One region of the Dyadobacter sp. BE31 genome, then DNA from elsewhere that is predicted to be linked to it. Evidence: riboswitches for the same ligand, from Rfam matches in the RefSeq annotation. Region 1 holds a riboswitch; the other holds the start of a gene.
What was found. Region 1 has a riboswitch for fluoride ahead of J2Y43_RS08115 (voltage-gated chloride channel family protein). Riboswitches for the same ligand answer to the same signal wherever they lie in the genome.

Region 1 (10,204 bases):
AGGACGAGGTAAGTTACCGAAAGTGATTTAGTCATAACTCATAATTTATCCATTCCAACCCGATGGAGCTTCGATTGTTGAAAGAGCTTGTTAAGAAAGGTGAGGGGGAACATCTGGAATTCAAATTGAAATCCAATCACCCCGAAAAGATAGTCCGCGAAGTAGTTGCTTTCGCAAATTCGGGTGGCGGTAAGCTGCTGGTCGGAGTGGGTGACGACAAGGCCATCAAGGGCCTTAAAGATGCAGATGAGGACGAATACACGCTCTCCCGCGCCATCGACAAGTACATTTTCCCCAAAATCAGTTTCAAAAAAGAGCGCGTGGCCATCACGCCCGACCGCGATGTGCTCGTGCTGACGATCCCGCGGAGCGTGGACAAGCCGCATTACGTGGTGGACGACACCGGCGCACGGCAGGCGTACATCCGCGTGGAGGACAAATCCATCCAGGCCAGCCGCGAAATGAAGGAAATCATGCGCCGGGGCCGCGGCGAGCGCGACGTCAGTTTCCAATATGGGGAAAAGGAGGAAAAACTGATGAAACTGCTCGACGAAAAGGAATCGGTGACGGTGGACCTCTTCGCGACAGTGGCGGGCATTCCCCGCAAAATTGCTTCCAACACATTGGTGGTTATGGTGCTGGCGAGGATACTGGAAGTGCATCCGCACGAAATGATCGACAAGTTTACGATGTCGATGGCTTATCAGTCGAATTAATCTTAGGCTCCGTCATAACCTGAGAGCGGTAAATGCTCGTGTGTCCTGAAAGAAGATAGGATACCACACAGGCTATGGCTACGAAAATGCCGCATTCGCTGCCGAAAAGTTCGATTCCCATTAAAATGCAAGCTAGCGGTGTGTTGGTAGCGCCTGCGAAAACGGCCACAAAGCCCATTCCCGCAAGTAATCCCATCGGCAGGGGGATGAAGTACGACAATGCATTGCCCAGCGTAGCGCCGATGAAGAACAGCGGCGTCACTTCGCCTCCCTTGAATCCCGCGCTGAGAGTGATGATGGTGAAAATGATTTTTAATGCAAAATCATACGGAGGCAGTTGCAAGGTAAATGATTCCACGATCACCGGAATTCCCAAACCGATGTAACGTGTTCCGATGAGCCACACGCCTGCGGAAACGACTAATCCGCCCACAACAGGTCTGAGCGGCGGAAAAGAGATGTGTTGTTTGAATTGTTGGGTGCAAAAATGAATGGTTTTGCTGAAAGCCGCCGCTACAATGCCGAATGCTATTCCCGCAAGAATGGCGTAGATAATGCTGGCAAAAGACATTTCAGGAATGACGGGAATGTGGTAATGCGTGTGTTTTACCTGCCACAGATCGGTGACGAGGCTTGCAATGATAGCGGAAGCAAAGGCGGGAAAAATAGCGTCATATTTTAATCTTCCTATCAAAAACACCTCCAAACCAAATATCGCTCCGGCCAGCGGGGTGCCGAAAACCGACCCGAAACCGGCGCTAATGGCCGAAATGAGCAGGATTTTGCGGTCATACGCATTCAGTTTGCATAATTTACTGAATTGCTCACCGATTGCCCCCGCCATTTGTAATGCGGTTCCTTCGCGGCCGGCCGATCCGCCAAACAAATGCGTGGTAACCGTCCCAAGCAACACAAAAGGGGCCATCCTGAAACGGATGAATTCTTTGGGATCATGGATCGTCTCGATCAGCAGGTTATTCCCCCGCTCGACTTCCCTGCCGAAATAGTGGTAAAGCAAACCGATCGCGAAGCCGGCTACGGGTAGCAGCCAGATAAGCCAGTCGTTCGCTTCACGTATTTGGGTAGCCCAATCGAGCGAAACGAGAAAAAAGGCAGAAGCAGAGCCGATCAATGCGCCTGTTATGGAACAAATAACCAGCCATTTTGCAATGTACAATGTAGAAGGGAATCGCTTGTTAATGTCGGAAAGCCGGCCCGGAAATGTGTTGGAGTTATCTGATGGTTTTGAAACGGACATAACAATACCTGGTGATAATGAGCATTTTTCGTTATACCAGGCGCCATCAGCTTTTTAGGGCGGTTAAATAGGAAGACACCATTTCCTTTTTGCAAAAGTAGCAAAAATCCTTTTTTGTAAAAATAAATCGCCAGTACCGGAAGGCACTGGCGATTGGCAAATAGCTTGATTTCCGAGGATCAGAATGGCAGATCGTCCGATTCGTCTTCGGTGAAAGTGGTTACCGGAGGCAGTGGTGCGCCGCCTGCATTGTAACCGGCGTTACCGCCGCTTGCTCCTGCTTTCTCAACTTTCCATGCGCGCACCTCAGTGTACCAGCGGGAGTTGTACTCACGGCTTTCCACATCGATAGAAGCGGTTACCGAGTCGTTCACTTGCAGGTTGGCCTGGTCAATTTTGTCGCCCCAAAGTGAAATACATACTTTTTTAGGGTATTGAGAAGGTATTTCAAGGATGAACTCCTGCTTGCGCCACATTCCGTTTTTTCCCTGGCCGGTAACTTCCGGCAGCAATGAAATGACTGTTCCTGATACTTCCATTGATAATATGTTTTTTAGTGTCGTTTCAAAAATGGTTCCAAAAGTAAGGTTTTTGACCGTCGATTGCAACGCTGTTTGCTAATCCGTACCGATCGCCTGGTCGAGGTCGGCGATAAGATCTTCTACATCCTCGATGCCTACACTGAGGCGTATCAATGTGTCTTTCAGGCCTATTTTCAATCGCTCCTCGCGCGGCATGCCCCCGTGCGACATGCTCGCGGGATGCGTACAAAGCGATTCCACACCACCCAGAGATTCTCCCAATGCAAAAATCTCCATTCGTTCCATGGTGCGCACGGCTTTTTCGTAACTATCGTCTTTTAATTCGAAGGACACCACGCCGCCGAAGCCGCGCATTTGTCTTCCGGCCAGTGCATGGCCAGGGTGATCGGGCAACCCTGGGTAATACACCTTCCCGACTTTGGGATGAGCGGCGAGCCATACCGCCACTTGCCCGGCATTCTCGCAATGGCGCTGCATTCTTATATGTAGTGTTTTGATTCCCCTCAATACCAGAAAGCAATCCTGAGGGCCCGGTACGGCGCCGCTGGCATTCTGGATGAATTTCAATTGACTGGCCAGTTCGTCATTGCTCGTGACCAATGCGCCCATTACCGTGTCGGAATGCCCGCCGAGGTATTTCGTGACCGAATGCATGACGATATCCGCACCTAGGTCCAGCGGGTTTTGCAGGTAAGGTGACGCGAAGGTGTTATCTACACAGGTCAGCACATTTCGTTCTTTGCAAATGCGGGTGATTTGCTCGATATCGATGATTTTCAGCAACGGATTGGTGGGCGTTTCCAGCCACACGAGCTTCGTGTTTTTTGACAGTAGCCGATCGATTTGCCCCACTTCCTCAATATCCACAAACTTGAAAACGATTCCCAACGGTTCGAAAATGCGTTTCATCAGGCGGTAGGTGCCACCATAAATGTCACTGGGCGCGATGATTTCGTCGCCGGGTTTGAACAATTTCAAAACGGCGTCCGTGGCTGACAGGCCGGAGGCGTAGCAAATGCCGTGACTGCCGTTTTCGAGGGCAGCCAATGCCTTTTGCAATGCGGTGCGCGTGGGGTTGCTGCTGCGGGCATATTCGTAACCTTTGTGCTTGCCTGGGCTTTCCTGGACGTAGGTGGAGGTCTGGTAAATCGGCGTCATGATGGCACCGGTACTCGGGTCCGGCTCGACGCCGGCGTGTATGGCTTTGGTTGCGAATTTCATTTTTTAGTGGTTATGGTTGCCACGAAGGCACGAATTATCACTAAGATTTATTCGTGCTCATTCGTGCCTTCGTGGCGTCAAAATAATAATGCAGAAAAGCAAGTTCACAAAAACCTTTTGTCAAAACAACTGGTTATTCAATTAGAAAAAGTAAAGCGGATTAGCCTTGGAAACGTCTACACCAAAAAGATTCTCACTTCCGGTCGTCGTAAGCATATTAATGACGATCGTACCATTGGTGACGACCTCTATCATAACGGCTTGGGCTATCAATCATGAGAAAATCCTCCGCGAACTGCCTGTTGAATGGTGGCTGGGGGTGACGGTCCTGCTCACGCTGGCTTCGTCCGCGGCGCTAACCCCTCCTACATTTCTGGCATTGGTGTACGGCTACTTCCTCGGCTGGGCATCACTCCCTATGCTTTTCGTATTGAATATCGGCGCGATAGCCATCATATATGTATCCGCGCATTTTCTGCATGCGGCTTCTGTGAGAAGTTACCTTATTCAGGTTTACCCGCAGGTTGACACGCTGCTACGCCGGTTTTATAAAAATGAGTTAAGGCTGATCTTTTTTGCAAAACTATCTCCCGTACTGCCGTTCGCGATTACCAACCTGTTTTTTGCGATGGCCGGTGCGCGTTTCAAACAAGTACTCACAGGAGGAACTTTGGGCATGATCCCCCGGACCGTATTGGCCGTATGGGCCGGTAAGGAAGCACAGGATATCCGCTATTTGCTCGAACATCCGAATGAAGGATTGGCTACCAAACTCGTGCTGATAGCCCTCATTGTGATATCTACTGTGGGTATCGGATATTTCTTCAAAGACAGGGGTACAGTAGAATCCTAGGATGGTTTTTAGTATCGGAGAGACTTCTTTGATAATATCGTACAATAATACGCTACAAAACGCTACAAAATCATCAGCTTCATCCTGTTTCTTTGTGGTAAAGTTATAAATACCCGAAAAGTAGAATGAAATCCTTACCTTTCATTGATCTCATTATTGTGATTGCCTATCTGGCAGGAATGGTTGCCGTGGGGATTTACTTTTCAAGGAAAAATACCAATGCCGAGCAGTTTACCAAAGCATCGGGGCGCATCCCCGGCTGGGCGATCGGTATTTCCATTTATGCGACTTTTTTGAGCAGCAATACTTTCCTCGGCGTACCGGGTAAGGCATTCGGAAGCAACTGGAGTTCCTTTGTTTTCAGCTTGTCGATGCCGTTGGCGGCCTGGGTTGCCACGAAGTTTTTTATCCCTTTTTACAGAAGTACCGGCGAAGTATCGGCCTATACTCACCTCGAACATCGTTTCGGGTCTTGGGCGCGGACTTATGCCGTGGCTTGCTTCCTGCTCACACAGCTCGCCCGCATGGGTTCGATTTTCTTCGGAATTGCATTGAGTTTGCAGGCGCTGACGGGCTATCCGATGTCGACTATCATGGTTGTCGTGGGGATTTGCATTGTTTTGTACACGGTAATGGGCGGAATGGAGGCGGTGATCTGGACAGAGGTGGTGCAGGGCGTGATCAAGACGATTGGCGCATTGGTGATACTTTACCTGGTCGTGTCAGGGGTTTCCGGCGGGATGCCAAGCATTATTGAAATAGGAAAGGCTAATGACAAATTCAGCCTGGGTACGCTGGCACCGGACTTTACCACGGCCTCGTTCTGGGTGATATTACTATACGGGTTTTTCATGAACCTGAACAATTTCGGGATGGACCAGAACTATGTGCAGCGGTACCATACCACGTCTTCGGCCAAAGAGGCTGCCGGTTCGGTATGGCTGTGCGTGTACCTGTACGTGCCTGTGTCGCTGATATTCTTTTTGTTAGGAACGTGTCTTTTTGCCTACTACCAGGGAAATCCGGAGCTACTGCAAACCATCAAGATGCAGGTAGCCGCCGAAAAACTGCCTGGTGGAACTTCGGACGCGATCACAAGCCTGGCAGCTACGCTCACGCCCGCCGATTATGGCGACAAAGTGATGCCGCATTTCATGGTGAATAAGGTACCGGTAGGCTTGCTTGGGTTGATTATCGCAGCAATCATGTCGGCGGCAATGAGCACGATCAGCTCGGGTATGAATGCCTCGGCGACGGTTTTCTCTGTCGATATTTATCAAAAATATATCAAATCAGACCTCACACCGCAGCAATCGTTGCGCCTGCTTTACATCGCTACAACCGTATTCGGTTTGCTGGGGATGATTACGGGCATTGCGATGATCGGCGTGAAAAGTGTGCTGGACGTTTGGTGGATGCTTTCGGGGATTTTTGCGGGCGGAATGCTCGGGTTGTTCCTGCTCGGTATGATTTCGAAAAGTACCCGGAACACCGAGGCGCTTACAGCCACCATTATCGGGATCGTAGTGATTGTCTGGATGACTTTCTCGTCCCAGCTTCCTGACACCTATTCCTATTTGCGAAACCCGCTCCACCAGAATATGATCATGGTGGTCGGAACACTGACGATCTTTTTGGCCGGTGTGCTGCTTACCAGGCTGAGGCGTAAACAACCGGTTGAAAAAGAGGTGCTTTTGCATAGCAAGTAACCACAGGGCCGGTAGGTGAGCCGGATTTTCAAAGGGATTTTTTCTTACAAGTATTTAAAACCATACACGATGTCATCTGTAACGTCTTCCGCCGCGTCGTTGCCGCAAGGCTTCATTCCTGTCATGCTTACGCCTTTCCTGGAAACCGGTGAGGTAGATTATGAAGGGTTAAAAGCACTGACCGACCTGTACCTCGAAGCGGGTGCTGCGGGGTTGTTTGCCAACTGTCTTTCAAGCGAAATGTACGAGCTATCGGTGGAAGAGCGGTTGAAAGTGACGCGTACGGTGGTGGAACATACAGCAGGACGAGTGCCGGTTGTAGCTACGGGAACCTTCGGAGGACCGATTCCGGAGCAAGCGCAATTCGTAAAACGTATATACGAAACCGGTGTGCAGGCAGTGATTGTAATTACCGGGCTGCTGGCAGGCGAGGACGAATCGGACGAAGTGTTTATCCAACGGGCAAAGGAACTGATCAGCCTTACCAGCGAGGTTCCGCTCGGTTTTTATGAATGCCCGGTTCCCTACAAGAGGTTGATCGGCAGTGAAGTCCTTGCGGAACTGCTGCCGTCGAACCGCATTATCTATCATAAAGATACCTGCCTGGATATCGAAGAAGTCATTCGCAGAATCAAAGTGGCCGAAGGCTATCGCTTCGGGCTTTACGATGCCTACATGGTAAATGCGACAGCATCGCTCAAAGCAGGAGCTGCCGGGCTGTCATGCATTCAAGGAAATATTTATCCCGAACTGATCGTCTGGATTTGCAACAATTACAACAATGCGGAGCGACAGGAAGACGTAAAAACGCTCCAAGCGTTCTTCGTCGAGTCGATGGATATTGTGCATTCGGCTTATCCCATCATTGCGAAATATTGCCTGCAAAAAAGAGGCTTCCCGATCTCGACCTACACGCGCCGCGACGTGGGCGAGCTGACCGCCGATTTGCAGGAACGTGCCGACCAGCTGTTGGACGAAGTGGACCGGATACAAGCCACGCTCGGGATTTCGAGTGTGTTTAAAAAGACTCTTGAAGCACCGTTGAAATAACCCAATCGGATCAAACCCTAAATTTTGAGCTATGACTTTTCCTAACCAGCAAATTTTGGATCGGGTAACCCAGGGCGATGAAGCTGCATTTACGCAACTCCGTTCGTACTTTCATGTCCCTGCATTTAAATTTTGCTCCGTTCTCCTGAAAGACGAAGCAGAGGCGGAGAATGTCATCAACTCCGTTTTCAACAAAATCTGGAACGAGCGGCTGGACCTGCGGGGCGAGGGTAACTTCCAGTCTTACCTGTTCAGCAGCTTGAAAGACCAGATTTTTGGGGAGATGCGAAAATACAGCGATCCCGCTGCACGCAAGCAGTATCTCGATCGTATACAGTCATTTCGAGCCAGCTAACAGGCCCGTTTAGGAGTATAATATTAGTTTTATGCTATTTAATAGTATTTTTTTAGCATTTTGTCCATTGCACAGGATGGATTATTAAAAAAAATTCTTTTAAATTGAGCAATGGCAGCCAACCTAAACCCTGCCAGCATTGATTTAAAATGAAACCGCATTTCCATAAGGTCCCTATCCCTTCGAGGACTTCGTTCAGCATCCGTCATGACAAAGATTCTGGCTTCGGCACGGTTTGGCATTACCATCCCGAGTTGGAACTCCACTATCTGGTCAAGGGAAAAGGGGTAAGGTTCATTGGAGACAACATCAGCAATTTTTCCGACGGGGAGCTTATCCTGTTGGGCGAAAACCTTCCGCATACCTGGCGGGTGGAAGAAGGCGCCAGTAACACGACGGTGGAGGTGGTCATCATTCACTTTTTGCCCAACTGCCTGGGCAGCGAGTTGCTCCTGCTGCCGGAAGCTTACCAGATCCCCAAGTTATACGAACGTGCTAAACGAGGTCTGCTGATACACGGTGAAGCGAAGGAGAAGGTGATTAGGTTGATGCACTCTGCAGTGGATGCTGAAAATCTCGACCGGCTGATCGCATTGCTATCGATCCTGAAAATCCTGGCGGAGGCAAGTGAATATGAAACGATCGCTTCCGCACATGCATTCTACAAGTCTAACGATGCCGAAACGCTGCGTTTGAACAAAATATACGCCTACACGCTGTCCAACTATCGCAACGACATTTCCTTGCAGGATGTAGCGTCGATCGCCAACCTGGGCATTACTTCTTTTTGTAGGTATTTTAAACTGATGACCAAGAAAACCTATAACGATTTTCTGGTGGAGATCAGGATTAGCCAGGCTTGCCGGTTCCTGATTGAAGATAAAATGGCGACGGAGGTGATTTGTTTCGAGTGCGGCTTCAACAATGTTTCCAACTTTTACCGGCATTTCAAGAAGGTTACCGATATGACTCCCCTGGAATACAAGCGGAAATATCTTTACAAAGCCGCACCCGAAATGGTCTGATCATTTATCATGATTCTTCATCCACTCGTCCATTGAGAAACGTCCGGAGCCTACCACGGCGAATGTTATGACCAGGATGAGCGTAATCATCGAAAGCCACAGCTCGGAGTTGAGGTACGAAAAGCCGAGCCGTATATTGACAAAAAACACGGCAGTGAGCAGGATCGGTATCTGAATGATGGATGCGATTCTGGTCAGGCATCCCATTGCGATCAGGAATCCGCCAAAAATGTGCGCAAAAGCTACGTAGTGAACGGCCGTGACAGTGTACAAGTGAAAGTCGAGGCCGGTAATCAGATGAGACAACTTGGTGGTATCGCTGATGAAACTGATACCCTTAGCAAACAAAAATACTCCCAAAGCAATACGAACTATGTCCATCCAGGCCGGATGGTGTGTATCGCCCCAATGCTCGATTCGATCCATCATGTTCATAACTTCTCAAATTTTGGTTTCAAGAAAGTTACAGGATTGAATGGACTATGTCAAGAGAAAATGGCTTTTTTCCAAGCCTGTTAACAGCTAAAAATCAATGTTTTTCGATCAGGGAAGTGTGTTTGGTATCCTTCATCCGAATGTAAACGATCAGTGAAATGAAAATGCAGATGGTCACGTACCAGTAGTACCAGGCCTCATGCCCGAGATTCTTGGCCCACAATGCGAGGTACTCTGCCGTGCCGCCGAAAACCGCCACGGCGATCGAATAGGGTAGGCCCACGCCCAGCGCACGCACCTCCACGGGAAAGAGCTCGGCTTTCACGACCGCATTAATGGAGGTGTAGCCGCTCACAATAATCAGCGCAGCCATCAGTAGCCCGAATGCCGGCCACATTTCTGTCGTGTGGCTCAGCGTGCTGAGGAGGGGATAGGTAAAAATTGTCCCTAAAACTCCGAAAGCAATCAATAGGGGCCGGCGGCCGATACGGTCGCTCAACGCTCCGAAAACCGGCTGCAATGCGGCAAATATGAACAGGGAGCAAAAGGTCAGTATCGTCGACTGGTATTTTGTAAGGCCGACGGTATTCACCAGGAACTTCTGCATGTAAGTGGTGTAGGTATAAAAGGCCAATGTACCGCCCGAAGTGAGGCCTATTACTACCAAAACGGCCCTGGGGTGTTTCATCAGTTCTTTCAGCGAGCCTTCCTTCTTTACTTTAAGGTCTTTGGATTGAAATGCTTCCGTTTCATTAAGGTGCGCGCGGAGGTACAACGCTACCAGCGAGAGCATTGCCCCGATCACGAACGGAATACGCCAGCCCCAGTCGTGCATTTGCTGGTCGGTGAGGAAGATATTTTGTAAAATGAGTTGCAAACCTAATGCAATGAGCTGCCCGCCGATGAGCGTCACATATTGGAAGCTGGAAAAGAATCCGCGTTTTTCTTCGGTCGCTACTTCGCTGAGGTATGTGGCGGAAGTACCATATTCACCACCGACACTGAGCCCTTGAAGCAGCCGGGCAACTAATAGGAGTAAT
Region 2 (10,204 bases), on a different contig from region 1:
GACTGGGGTTATCATGGTTGCCAGCGGCAGGAAAAGCAAGCGTAGCTTTAACCAAAATATGAGTTCCCCTGAACCTTCTGTTAAGGGATGCCAGGGCTTCAACTCACAAGAAACAGTTAGACGCCTAGGAAGATTTACTTCGATCAGCCAGCTGGGAAAAAATACTGACCAATAAAAATGAGTAGCACAGCAATCAAACGGTCAGGATGTGACGCAATCAAAGAGGTGCGGGTTTGTGCAGTCTGACAGCGATAATAAGCAATCCGACTATAATAAATGGAATGCTCAGTATCTGACCCATATTGAGCATCATGTTGTTTTCAAAACTTTCCTGATTTATCTTGAAAAACTCATCCAAGAACCGCAGTGTGAAGAGTGTTGACAATGTCACGCCAAAAAGTGTTCCACTTCCCCACCTATTACGTTTGCTACGCCATAGATGGAAGACAAGCCCGAATAGGAAAACACAGTAAATCGCTTCGTACAACTGGGCTGGGTGCCTTGGGAGATGATCAACCTGGGCAAAGACAAATGCCCAAGGCATCGTCGTTGGAATCCCAATCATTTCCGAATTCATCAGATTACCTAAACGGATAAATGCGCCGCATAAGGGGACTACAACCGCGATACGGTCTAGTAGCCACAGGAAACCCATCTTTTTTCGTCTGGCAAAAATGAATACCGCAATGATCAGGCCTAATCCGCCTCCGTGACTGGCCAGCCCTGCAAGACCGGTAAAATGAAACGATGGGGTTACCGAAACAGGCAGTATCTCGATGGGATGTTGCCAGTAATGCAGGGGCTCATAAAACAAAATATGCCCTAAGCGAGCCCCGACCAGAGTACCGATGATCAAGTAGAGCGTAAGCTCATCCACTTCGCTCCGTTGGCGCTTCTCGATCTTGAAAATATAGCTGGCAACGTAAATACTCAGAAAGATGCCGGTCGCCCAGAAAACGCCGTACCATCGAGGCACATTGGCCCAGGAGAATACTTCGGGTCGCACATCCCAGATAATGTAATGGAGCATTAGCAGGTTTGACATAAGGTGATCAACAACATAAATGACGATGCATTATAAAGAACCCGCCGAACTTGCTGCTCCCTGTTCAGATCCTTTTGTATCACTCGTAGAATTGCCTTCTCCGGGATTGAAAGGTCTTCAAAGTATACCTTTTGCTGCTCCCAGGCGCGTTTTAGCTCACTGATGTTCATTCTGAAAGAAGTCTTTGATTTTGGACTGTAGCCGGTACAACCCTGCACTGACATTGGTTGCTGTTAAATCCAGTATTACAGCAATTTCCTTATTTGTATAACCTTAAAGCATGGCCGCCGTCATCCATCGGACGCACCTGTAAAAAAAACACCAGTTTGCCGAATACCAAGATCATTGCCGATTAAACCTTAAAATGTTACCATTTGTAATGTCATCACCCTCATTGGAGATGTATAAGTTTGCAAATTTGTCAAATGCAATGCCTTCCGGTTGATTGAATAAGTTGCTATTTAGGGAGAATGTTCCTTTGATTTTCCAACTAGAATCAGTCACGATCAACAATTTTCGAGCGGCTGAAATTACGTACCATTCACCAGAAAGTGGATTTTTTGCTAATCCGGAGGGCCTTAATCCATCTTTGACATTCTTTCTAGAATCTGCAATTGACTCTAAATCAATTCGGAAACTATTCATAATTGCGGGGAAATTGTCGAGCTTGATGATATAGCCTGACGCCGTACCGGCTGAGTGATCAACCGAACAGTTCTTGCAGAGCACGTATAAGCTGTTGGTGAGTCGGTCCGCATACATACCTTCGTACTCACCTTTGGGAAGTACATTTTTGATCTCATTCACTTCATTAACTTTCTTAGAATTTGCGCTGTCAAAAGGAAATGAATAAAGGGTACCGTTACTTTTGAGTACATAAGCCGTTCCCCCAACTATGCTTACATCCTCGTAGTCGCCATGTTTCCCAAATTTTGAATTCAGCTGTTTACGAACATTCCAGCCTAGCCGGAAGATTTTACCTTCTTCGTCATTTATTGCATAAATGGTGTCGTTAAGCTGGTCACGGAAAGCAATCCCTGAAATTTCCAGCAAACTTTCAGGCATGTTAAACTTTTGCGGTTTGTCGAGATTGTAATGCTTCAAACTATTGTTGACTGCTAGGTCAGCCGTTTGACTTACTTCTCTTTTCTTGGATGTTTCACAATTCAAGATCACGACCCAGATAAGAAGAAGTGAGAATTTATAGACGTTTCGCATGGCCGACAAGTCAATTGATTTGAACAAAGGTATCCAGTTTATCAACGATAACATAGTGTCCAATTCTTACGAGAATATCATTGCTGTATTTTATTTTTCTGAAAATGAGTGTGTTGTGGTCTTTCGGCGGCCGCAAAGGCGTGGGGGAGATCCCCATAATTTGCTTGGCCGACATATATCCTTAGCCGTTCTTTTTGTCGCCAGGTAATAACATGGATCACTGGATGGTGGAATGATAAGGCATTAATGTGGTTGAGTTTGCTTGTAAACACTTGCTTCCCACCGTGGTAGATTTCGTAGGGAACATGCCCTGAGGTTAGTGCCGGGCAAATCCTGGTTCGCATAAAAAAGCGATGTTCCTCATTCCCAATTACAGGTGGCAAGAATTCCCCGATGCCCGAAAAATGCCGCGCCTGGCGCACCGTAGTTGCAAATCGTCAGCAAAATTGGACAATTTTGAGTATCAGTGAAAAGAGGTGCTTAGCCTTACAAGAGGTAGACTTAGTCGGTCGTGCCCCCTATACGCAAGTTTGCTGATGTTACCAGACGATAGCTGGAGCACTCACAGAACCGCCCTCCGAGCTTGGTTGCTCGGCAGTTTCCTCCTTGGGCAGTTCGGTCTCATAGATCTCGCCGAATTTTCAATTTGTGAGTTTATTGGCCTCGTTGTCCAGTTTGGATATAGTCAGACGTAGATCGGCGCGGATGATCCTCGCCAGGTTTAGGAGCCTGCACCATCATGTTTACAGTGTTGAGTGACTTGACCAGGTCCGTCTCCAAGTTTTTCAGGCGCTTCTTCGTTGCATCGGCAAGGATAGGATGGATCGTCCGGAGGGTGAAAGTCTGTTGGACATGGTTCACCCTGCCAGGAACTCAAATTGTCCGAATTTTTGAATCGGGTTATGACTTGGATAAGCCACTGTCTGCTGTCTAAACTGTGATGTTTCGTCCTCATTCCTTGGATGATTGTGTATTAAATCGTTATTTTGTCTATCAATACAGGAAATGGTGTCTTCCTGCTGGAACCGCCCGATTGGGCTGATGGCGCCTATTAGGATCAAAATTATTTTGTTCATCTAATAGGTATATACATATGTCAACACCACGTTTTCGTCTCCCCCGGCCTTTTGCTTTTCTTTTCTGGAAAAACCCCATTATTTTTTTTCTAACTAAGTGGCTTCTGATCTCTGCCTTGATCGGCATGCTGGTTGGCTCTGCGTCTGCGTTTTTTCTGGTATCGCTGGATTGGGCGACCAGTTGGCGTGAAAGCCATCTTTGGGTTATCTGGTTACTGCCGGTTGCGGGCTTTGCGATTGGATGCCTGTATCATTACTTGGGCAAAGATGTGGAAAGGGGTAATAATTTGCTTTTGGAAAACATACACCATCCCTCAAAGATCATTCCCCTGAAAATGGCACCCCTTGTGCTGATCGGAACCATTGCTACACACCTGTTTGGCGGATCTGCAGGTCGTGAAGGGACGGCACTGCAGATCGGGGGCTCGATATCAGACCAGTTCACCCGTATCTTGCAGCTTCGCCCGCGGGACAGGAAGCTGATCCTGATTGCCGGTATCGCCGCAGGATTTGGTTCGGTATTTGGCACGCCACTGGCCGGGGCCATTTTCGGCCTGGAAGTATTCCTGCTGGGCAGGCTGCAATATGATGCATTGCTTCCAGCGTTTGCAGCCTCCGTGTTTGCCGATATGACCACAAAGGCCTGGCAGGTAGGCCATACGCGCTACCATATCCCGCACATCCCGGATTTATCAGCAGCAAATGTGCTGTATGCGGTAATTGCCGGCGCGATTTTTGGCATGTGTGCAGTAGTATTTAGCGAGCTTACCCATAAAGTGGGCAGCTTCTTCAAAGTGAAAATTGCATATCCGCCACTGCGCCCGGTCGCAGGCGGGATCATTGTAGCCGTCGCAGTATTCGGACTTGGAACCACCAAATACATCGGCCTGGGGATTCCGACGATTGTCGCATCCTTTAACGAACAGCTTCCTGCTTATGATTTTGCGTTAAAAATACTGTTTACCGCAATAACCCTTGGGGCAGCGTTCAAGGGTGGGGAGGTGACCCCATTGTTTTTTATCGGCGCCGCCTTGGGCAATACCCTATCTTATTTTGTCCCGCTACCTGTTGGGCTTCTGGCAGGGATGGGGTTCGTCGCTGTTTTTGCGGGTGCTGCCAACACCCCGCTGGCCTGCACTATTATGGCCATCGAATTGTTCGGCGCGGATTGTGGCTTATATGCGGCAATAGCTTGTATAATCGCCTACTTCTTTTCCGGGCACCGCGGAATTTACGGGTCGCAGGTTGTTGGCCGGTCCAAGCACATGGTCTACCGTCAACACGAGGGCGAAAGCCTTAGTAATCTTCAATCCAACCCTAAAAAACTAGCTCATGAAAAACGCTGATATCTCCCTCTTGAATACGGTCAGGATTTACATACATCAAGGTCAAAAAGTGCCTAACACTTCATTTTGGAAACGTTTTCTGGGCGATAATTTGTTATCGACAGCCCTTCTGAGGCGTGCCAAAGCGGCCGGACTTCGACAAGCGATCATGCTGCCGGTTAAGGCGGGATTCCTGGGAGACGCAAGGCTTGTATTCGACTCGACGGAAATAAGCCCGCCCAGCGCCTGCCCGTTTGTATCGAGATCATTGATGATCCTGGAAAGATCCGATTGTTTATCACAGAAAATAAGAACTTGCTGGCCTCTGCCTTCGCCGTAACGGAGAACACGGAAACCTACCGGGTCGTGAGCCGACCTGACTGACCTTGGCTATGCGTATTTACCATTTTTTTTTGCTCTCTTCGGTACATACGTCTCTGCCGGTATGGGTAAGAACGTGCATGGCATCCGTACGGCACCAGAAATGCAGCTCATCCAGGTTGAGCGCCTTCGATAAAACAGTCACACAAAAGACAAACACCGAAGAAAGCCGGATGAAAATCCACAATAAACTGTATAGTTGAGAATCCAAGCCTGTATATTAAAATCGACCTAAAAAATAAGGTGTATAGTTAATGCGCTGTTAGTGCCCAAAAGTTTTTGGCTATTCTGCTTAAAGACACTCGCTAATTTGCGATCAAGAAATCTGACAAATGACAGGAAAAACTGAATGAAAGGCCAATTTAGACTCTGCGGATGTCGTTATAAATATTCTGCCGGAGCACATCGATACGATTAGGATTCAATGCTAGAAGATCTTGCAGATTGATTGTATAGTTGAATACATATTTATGAGTTGTACGCAGATAATGAAATGGTGCGCCTGGCTAATTCTTCTTTTTTTGACCAACTGTCATCAACGTCAAACAGATAGTGGAAAAGTGATTGACTTGACTTACCGAGATGGTGTGAACTCATTTTCTGTCAAATTTACCGGTAGTGACACTATCTGGCTAAAAAACAACTATCGAGATGCAGAACTTGGCAAAGCGTATCATGAAGCGAATTACTTTCTTTTGAACAAAACTCAGGTCAATCAGCTCGACAGCCTCTTAGAGGAATACGATACTGACGCGATGGATTCGAGTTGGGCGGGGGCCGCTGCTATCGGCTGGCAATATATACTCGCTCTACGATCTTCTTCCCACGCGCCAACTTACCTGCATAATAGCGTAAACTCCGAGAACGTTGATCCTGTCGCAGAGTTACTGATAGACATCAGCCAGAAATCTAAGTGGCTCCCTTCGTTGCATGAGCATAAATTCTTCTCCGAAATGTATTTGTCGAGACATCGTTCGCCCCAACACATTAGTAAGCCAGCAATGTTGGTTCCCGACCGAGCCGACAGGTAAAGCCTCACTAGATCCCATTTTAGCAGATAAAGAGATTTAGTATGCACAATGATTGGTCAAGCCAGAAGTAAATACGGCAGATACACTCTTTCATTGAACCCTATAACGACCACAGATTATCGAACAAATCGTCAACTTTATAAACGATCTTACTTAGAGCATGGGACTCATCACGGTCAGGATCACCAGCACCTTATTGGACTTCTAGCACCGGCGGCCATTGTGATATACGCGGAGATGCTCTGGGTGCTATCTTTTCAGTCTTTTCAGCAGCATCTTGCGATATGCTGTTTCCGTCAGGTATAGCTCTCCGAGCTGGTTTACTGAGATTATTTCAAGAAAGCGCTGCTGATATTGCTTGTCCAGGTCCAGCTCGTTTTGTTTTAGCTGATGAATTTTGACTATATCTTTTGACGAGTATATTTCGGATACTGCTATTGGCTTCTTGTAGCTGATTATCTGTCGAATTTCTCTATGTATTTCCCGCCTTTTTACCGAGTATTCATTGTAGACGGGCCAGAACTTGGTAGATTGTTCAGCCGAGAGATTGAGCCTGTTACTTATGAGCGAGATTTTTATGTCGCTAAGCCTCTGTCTTTCCGCAGACATTTTGGGCTGTCCACTGGCATCTGTCAGGCCGAGCAATAATATTGCAATTAGACGGACAGAAATGGACTTCTTATGAATATTTCGTATTCCCATAGTCTTATGCCGTTGCAAAGCGCTTGGCCAGTCAATTCACCGATTAGACATGTAGGTACACGTTGGGTTTAATGATCCGAGATTTTTTTATTAAGACGTGGGTAAATTGCACTTTAAGTCCCGGGCGGAAATGTCTTACTCAATAAAAAAATCCATACGATAAAAAATTAACTGAGAATTTGCCAAAGAACAGCCTTGAACATCGGAACACCATTGCAAGGGGCTTCGTATCCTCATTTTTCACCAAATTTCTTGCGAAAATAACTAGCTGCTTTACTTAACGAACCCAACTTTTCGGCCAGTGTTCCGATCAATGCGCTATCGGTTTGTTCAATGTCGCCCATGTTAATTCCTGATTCAAGTTGCTTGGGGTAGATCAGCATTAGACTTTGTTCGTGGAAGTAATTTGAAAGATACCCGGGTATTTTTTCCAGTTGTGAAAGGTATGAAGCCGAACTTTTTCTGGCTGAAACGATGACAAAAAAGTCATCTATTTTTAGTTCACGGGAAAAGATAAGAAAATCGTCCCACGCATCGAAAACACTGAATTCTACCTGAACAGTGGTTGGCTTTCGGTCCAGTAGACTCCTGGTGACTTTGATTGTCTGGACTGAGGCGTAAAAATGGATGGGCATTGTATTCAGTTTTGCCAAGGCAACAAGTTTACCCAGCCAATGCAAAAAACCGGGTTCATTGATCCCGGTCGGCGGCACAGCGACCACAATCCTGGTAAGGGTGTTAAAGGGCTGAGCCGGTTTGTAGATGTATATGGTTTCAAAAATCCGCTTAACAATATTCTCGACTTTTGGGCCAAGGAATGTTTTGTGATCAGTTTTTTGATGCAATCCAATCACCACATCCGTAATGCCTTGTTCTTTGATTGAATAAATGATGCCATTACTGGTATTGGTATCGTAACGCGTAAGTGGAATTAAGACATTTTCAGATGAACTAGCATGGTTGACAGCCCTTTGTAGGATCTTTTTACCGTGGGTAGCTGAATCGTGTTTCTGATCTTCGTCGGTAACAATGTGTAAACCGTAAAGCGAGGTAGCGCTATGTTTAGCTTTTAGCATTATCCCGAAATCGACGAGGTCCTCAACCATATCTGGATAGGCAAGGGAGATTAGTATCTTCTGGTTGGCAGCCTCGTATGACGCGTCCGAGCTCTCCTCTTGGTCTAGTAGTGCCAGTTTTTCAGAAGCTCGTTCCACGACAAACGAGCTTACTGCGCAGCTTACCAGAATCAGCAAGATAGTGCCATTTAGTATGTCTTCGTCCAAGAGCCGGATGGGCTGACCTGATGCCGTTTCTCCAATGATGATGTTATAGCCGACAAGGATAATGGCCAGTGTCGCGGCTGCATGCGAAGAACTTAGTCCAAAAATCATCAAGCCTTCATCGGGAGATAATCTGAATACTTTCTGCGTGATCCAGGCAGCTAAATACTTGCTTGCCAAAGCTATCACAAGGATTACTCCGGCGACTTTCAAGGCACCCCATCCATGGGATAACACGCTGATATCTACTAGCATGCCAACACTGATTAGAAAAAAAGGAATGAACAACGCGTTGCCCACAAAGTCAATCCGATTCATCAGTGGGGAAGAGTGAGGGATAAATTTATTTAGCACCAAACCCGAGAAAAATGCCCCGATAATTGCCTCAACTCCCGCTATCTCTGCCATAAACGAGGCCAGAAATACCATTGCCAGCACAAATATGTATTGTGAGATGCTGTCGTCGAAATTCTTGAAAAACCAGCGGCAGATGATTGGAAAAAGGAATAGGACTATGGTAGTAAAAACAATGAGCGAAAATCCCAGCTGGAGCCAGAATGTCGACGAAACGTCGCCCTTTGACATGCCTGCTACGCCTGCGAGTATAAGAAGTGCAAGAATATCGGTGATCATGGTTCCGCCTACTGTCATGTTAATTGACCTGTTTCGGGTTACACCGTATTTGCTGGCAATGGGATAAGATACTAAGGTATGAGTGGAGAACATACTGGCTAGCAGCAAAGACGACAAAAATCCGTAACCCAAGATGTAGTAACTGGCCAGAGTGCCGGTGAAAAGTGGCAGCACAAATGTAGTGAGACCAAAGACGATAATTTTGTTTCGATTTTTCCTGAATTCCGCCAGGTCTATTTCCAAGCCAGCCAGAAACATAATATACAGCAAGCCAACCGTTCCGAACAGCACAATGCTGCTGTCGCGGCTTAGCAGGTTAAATCCGTACGGGCCTGCGATCATTCCCGAAATTATAAGTCCGATAATGTGTGGGACTTTGATTCTGTTGAATAGGATTGGCGCAAAAAGGATGATAAACAGCACTACCGAAAAGATAATGACCGGGTTTTTAAGGGGGAGCGAGAGATCTATCAGCAACAAAGGAGTCATGTGCGTGTTTAAAAATTATTTCTGCTTTTCAGCAGTCAGGGTATAGAGGATTTTGCAATTGGCCCGCTCTACTTCTCGCGTCCCTTCCATTTTATTTCCGTTCATTTCCAATGTTACACGTATCACCGATTCGGAGTCTGGTTGACCATTTGTGGCCTCCAGACGGGTTTCCCTGAAAGTCCCATTGTATATCCTTGACAGTTTGTTGCCAGCAAAAGCATTTATAACAATACCGTTATTCAAGTACGCAATCTCCCAGGTTTCTGTTTTCGAATCACCAATCGCTGACCCGTCGCAGTTTGTTTCAGTACAGCGCATTCTTACGATCCACTTTCCTGTTAAGGGCTGTACGTTCAGCGAGTCTGTGGCTGTATCGAAATCTTGGTGCTGTTTCTTCTCCTTTTCCTGTAAATCCTTTTCCCAAAGTGCCAACCGCTGTTCCCATTGCATCAATGAGAGTTCTTTTTCAGCGATCCGTTGCTCTCTTTTGGTCAACTGCACCTCCTTTTCCTTATATCCGCAACTTTGTAAGCTTGCTACGATAGCCAGAAATAGTAACGTCCATCTCTTCATTTGTGCCTCTTTTTGGGTGCCTAAGATTAGCGAATAAAAAGAGGTTTTCAAAGAGAGCTAGTATTTATAAGGAGAGATCAAAGGCCGAAATCGACAAAATCCTGTTGCAAACCAATTGCTTCAAAATCAGTGTCCGCTAAGCGGAAGTTTGTTGGATTATAGAGATGCCATAGCGCTCGACGGTGACTTGAAAGGTCGCTATGACCATGGTCTGGGACGCATCGATTGGAATGCATCTGCAATTAACGCGGGTGGGAGTAGGATCGGATCAAAGTGCGTCAGCGAGAGAAGCAATGAAACATTGGATTGGTCTGGTTGTTCTGAAAAAGGTTTACAATACTTCTCACTGCCCGCCATTTCAATGCACAGCGGGCCGACAGAAATTCTGGCCCTACTACCGGCCCTTGTATTTCAAAGTGGTTGTGCCGATAACCAGCTACTAACCAAACCT

Region 2: linked by a shared signal. The riboswitch ahead of J2Y43_RS32480 (voltage-gated chloride channel family protein) and the one ahead of J2Y43_RS08115 (voltage-gated chloride channel family protein) in region 1 are both predicted to bind fluoride.

What each region holds. Positions count from the first base shown of each region.
Region 1 covers NZ_JAVDXA010000001.1:1,905,330-1,915,533, reverse strand. Annotated here, with positions in the region: gene J2Y43_RS08120 (helix-turn-helix domain-containing protein) at 63-716, shown strand; gene J2Y43_RS08115 (voltage-gated chloride channel family protein) at 685-1,974, opposite strand; fluoride riboswitch at 2,005-2,069, opposite strand; gene J2Y43_RS08110 (DUF3127 domain-containing protein) at 2,154-2,513, opposite strand; gene J2Y43_RS08105 (cystathionine gamma-synthase) at 2,592-3,737, opposite strand; gene J2Y43_RS08100 (VTT domain-containing protein) at 3,904-4,590, shown strand; gene J2Y43_RS08095 (sodium:solute symporter) at 4,716-6,299, shown strand; gene J2Y43_RS08090 (dihydrodipicolinate synthase family protein) at 6,369-7,349, shown strand; gene J2Y43_RS08085 (RNA polymerase subunit sigma-24) at 7,381-7,704, shown strand; gene J2Y43_RS08080 (AraC family transcriptional regulator) at 7,854-8,729, shown strand; gene J2Y43_RS08075 (DoxX family protein) at 8,730-9,164, opposite strand; gene J2Y43_RS08070 (MFS transporter) at 9,259-10,204, opposite strand, start outside.
Region 2 covers NZ_JAVDXA010000010.1:14,962-25,165, reverse strand. Annotated here, with positions in the region: gene lgt (prolipoprotein diacylglyceryl transferase) at 218-1,030, opposite strand; partial or broken gene J2Y43_RS33685 (hypothetical protein) at 1,202-1,306, opposite strand; gene J2Y43_RS32485 (SdiA-regulated domain-containing protein) at 1,388-2,263, opposite strand; fluoride riboswitch at 3,256-3,321, shown strand; gene J2Y43_RS32480 (voltage-gated chloride channel family protein) at 3,357-4,685, shown strand; gene J2Y43_RS32475 (hypothetical protein) at 5,516-6,076, shown strand; gene J2Y43_RS32470 (hypothetical protein) at 6,326-6,778, opposite strand; gene J2Y43_RS32465 (cation:proton antiporter) at 7,012-9,180, opposite strand; gene J2Y43_RS32460 (hypothetical protein) at 9,196-9,804, opposite strand.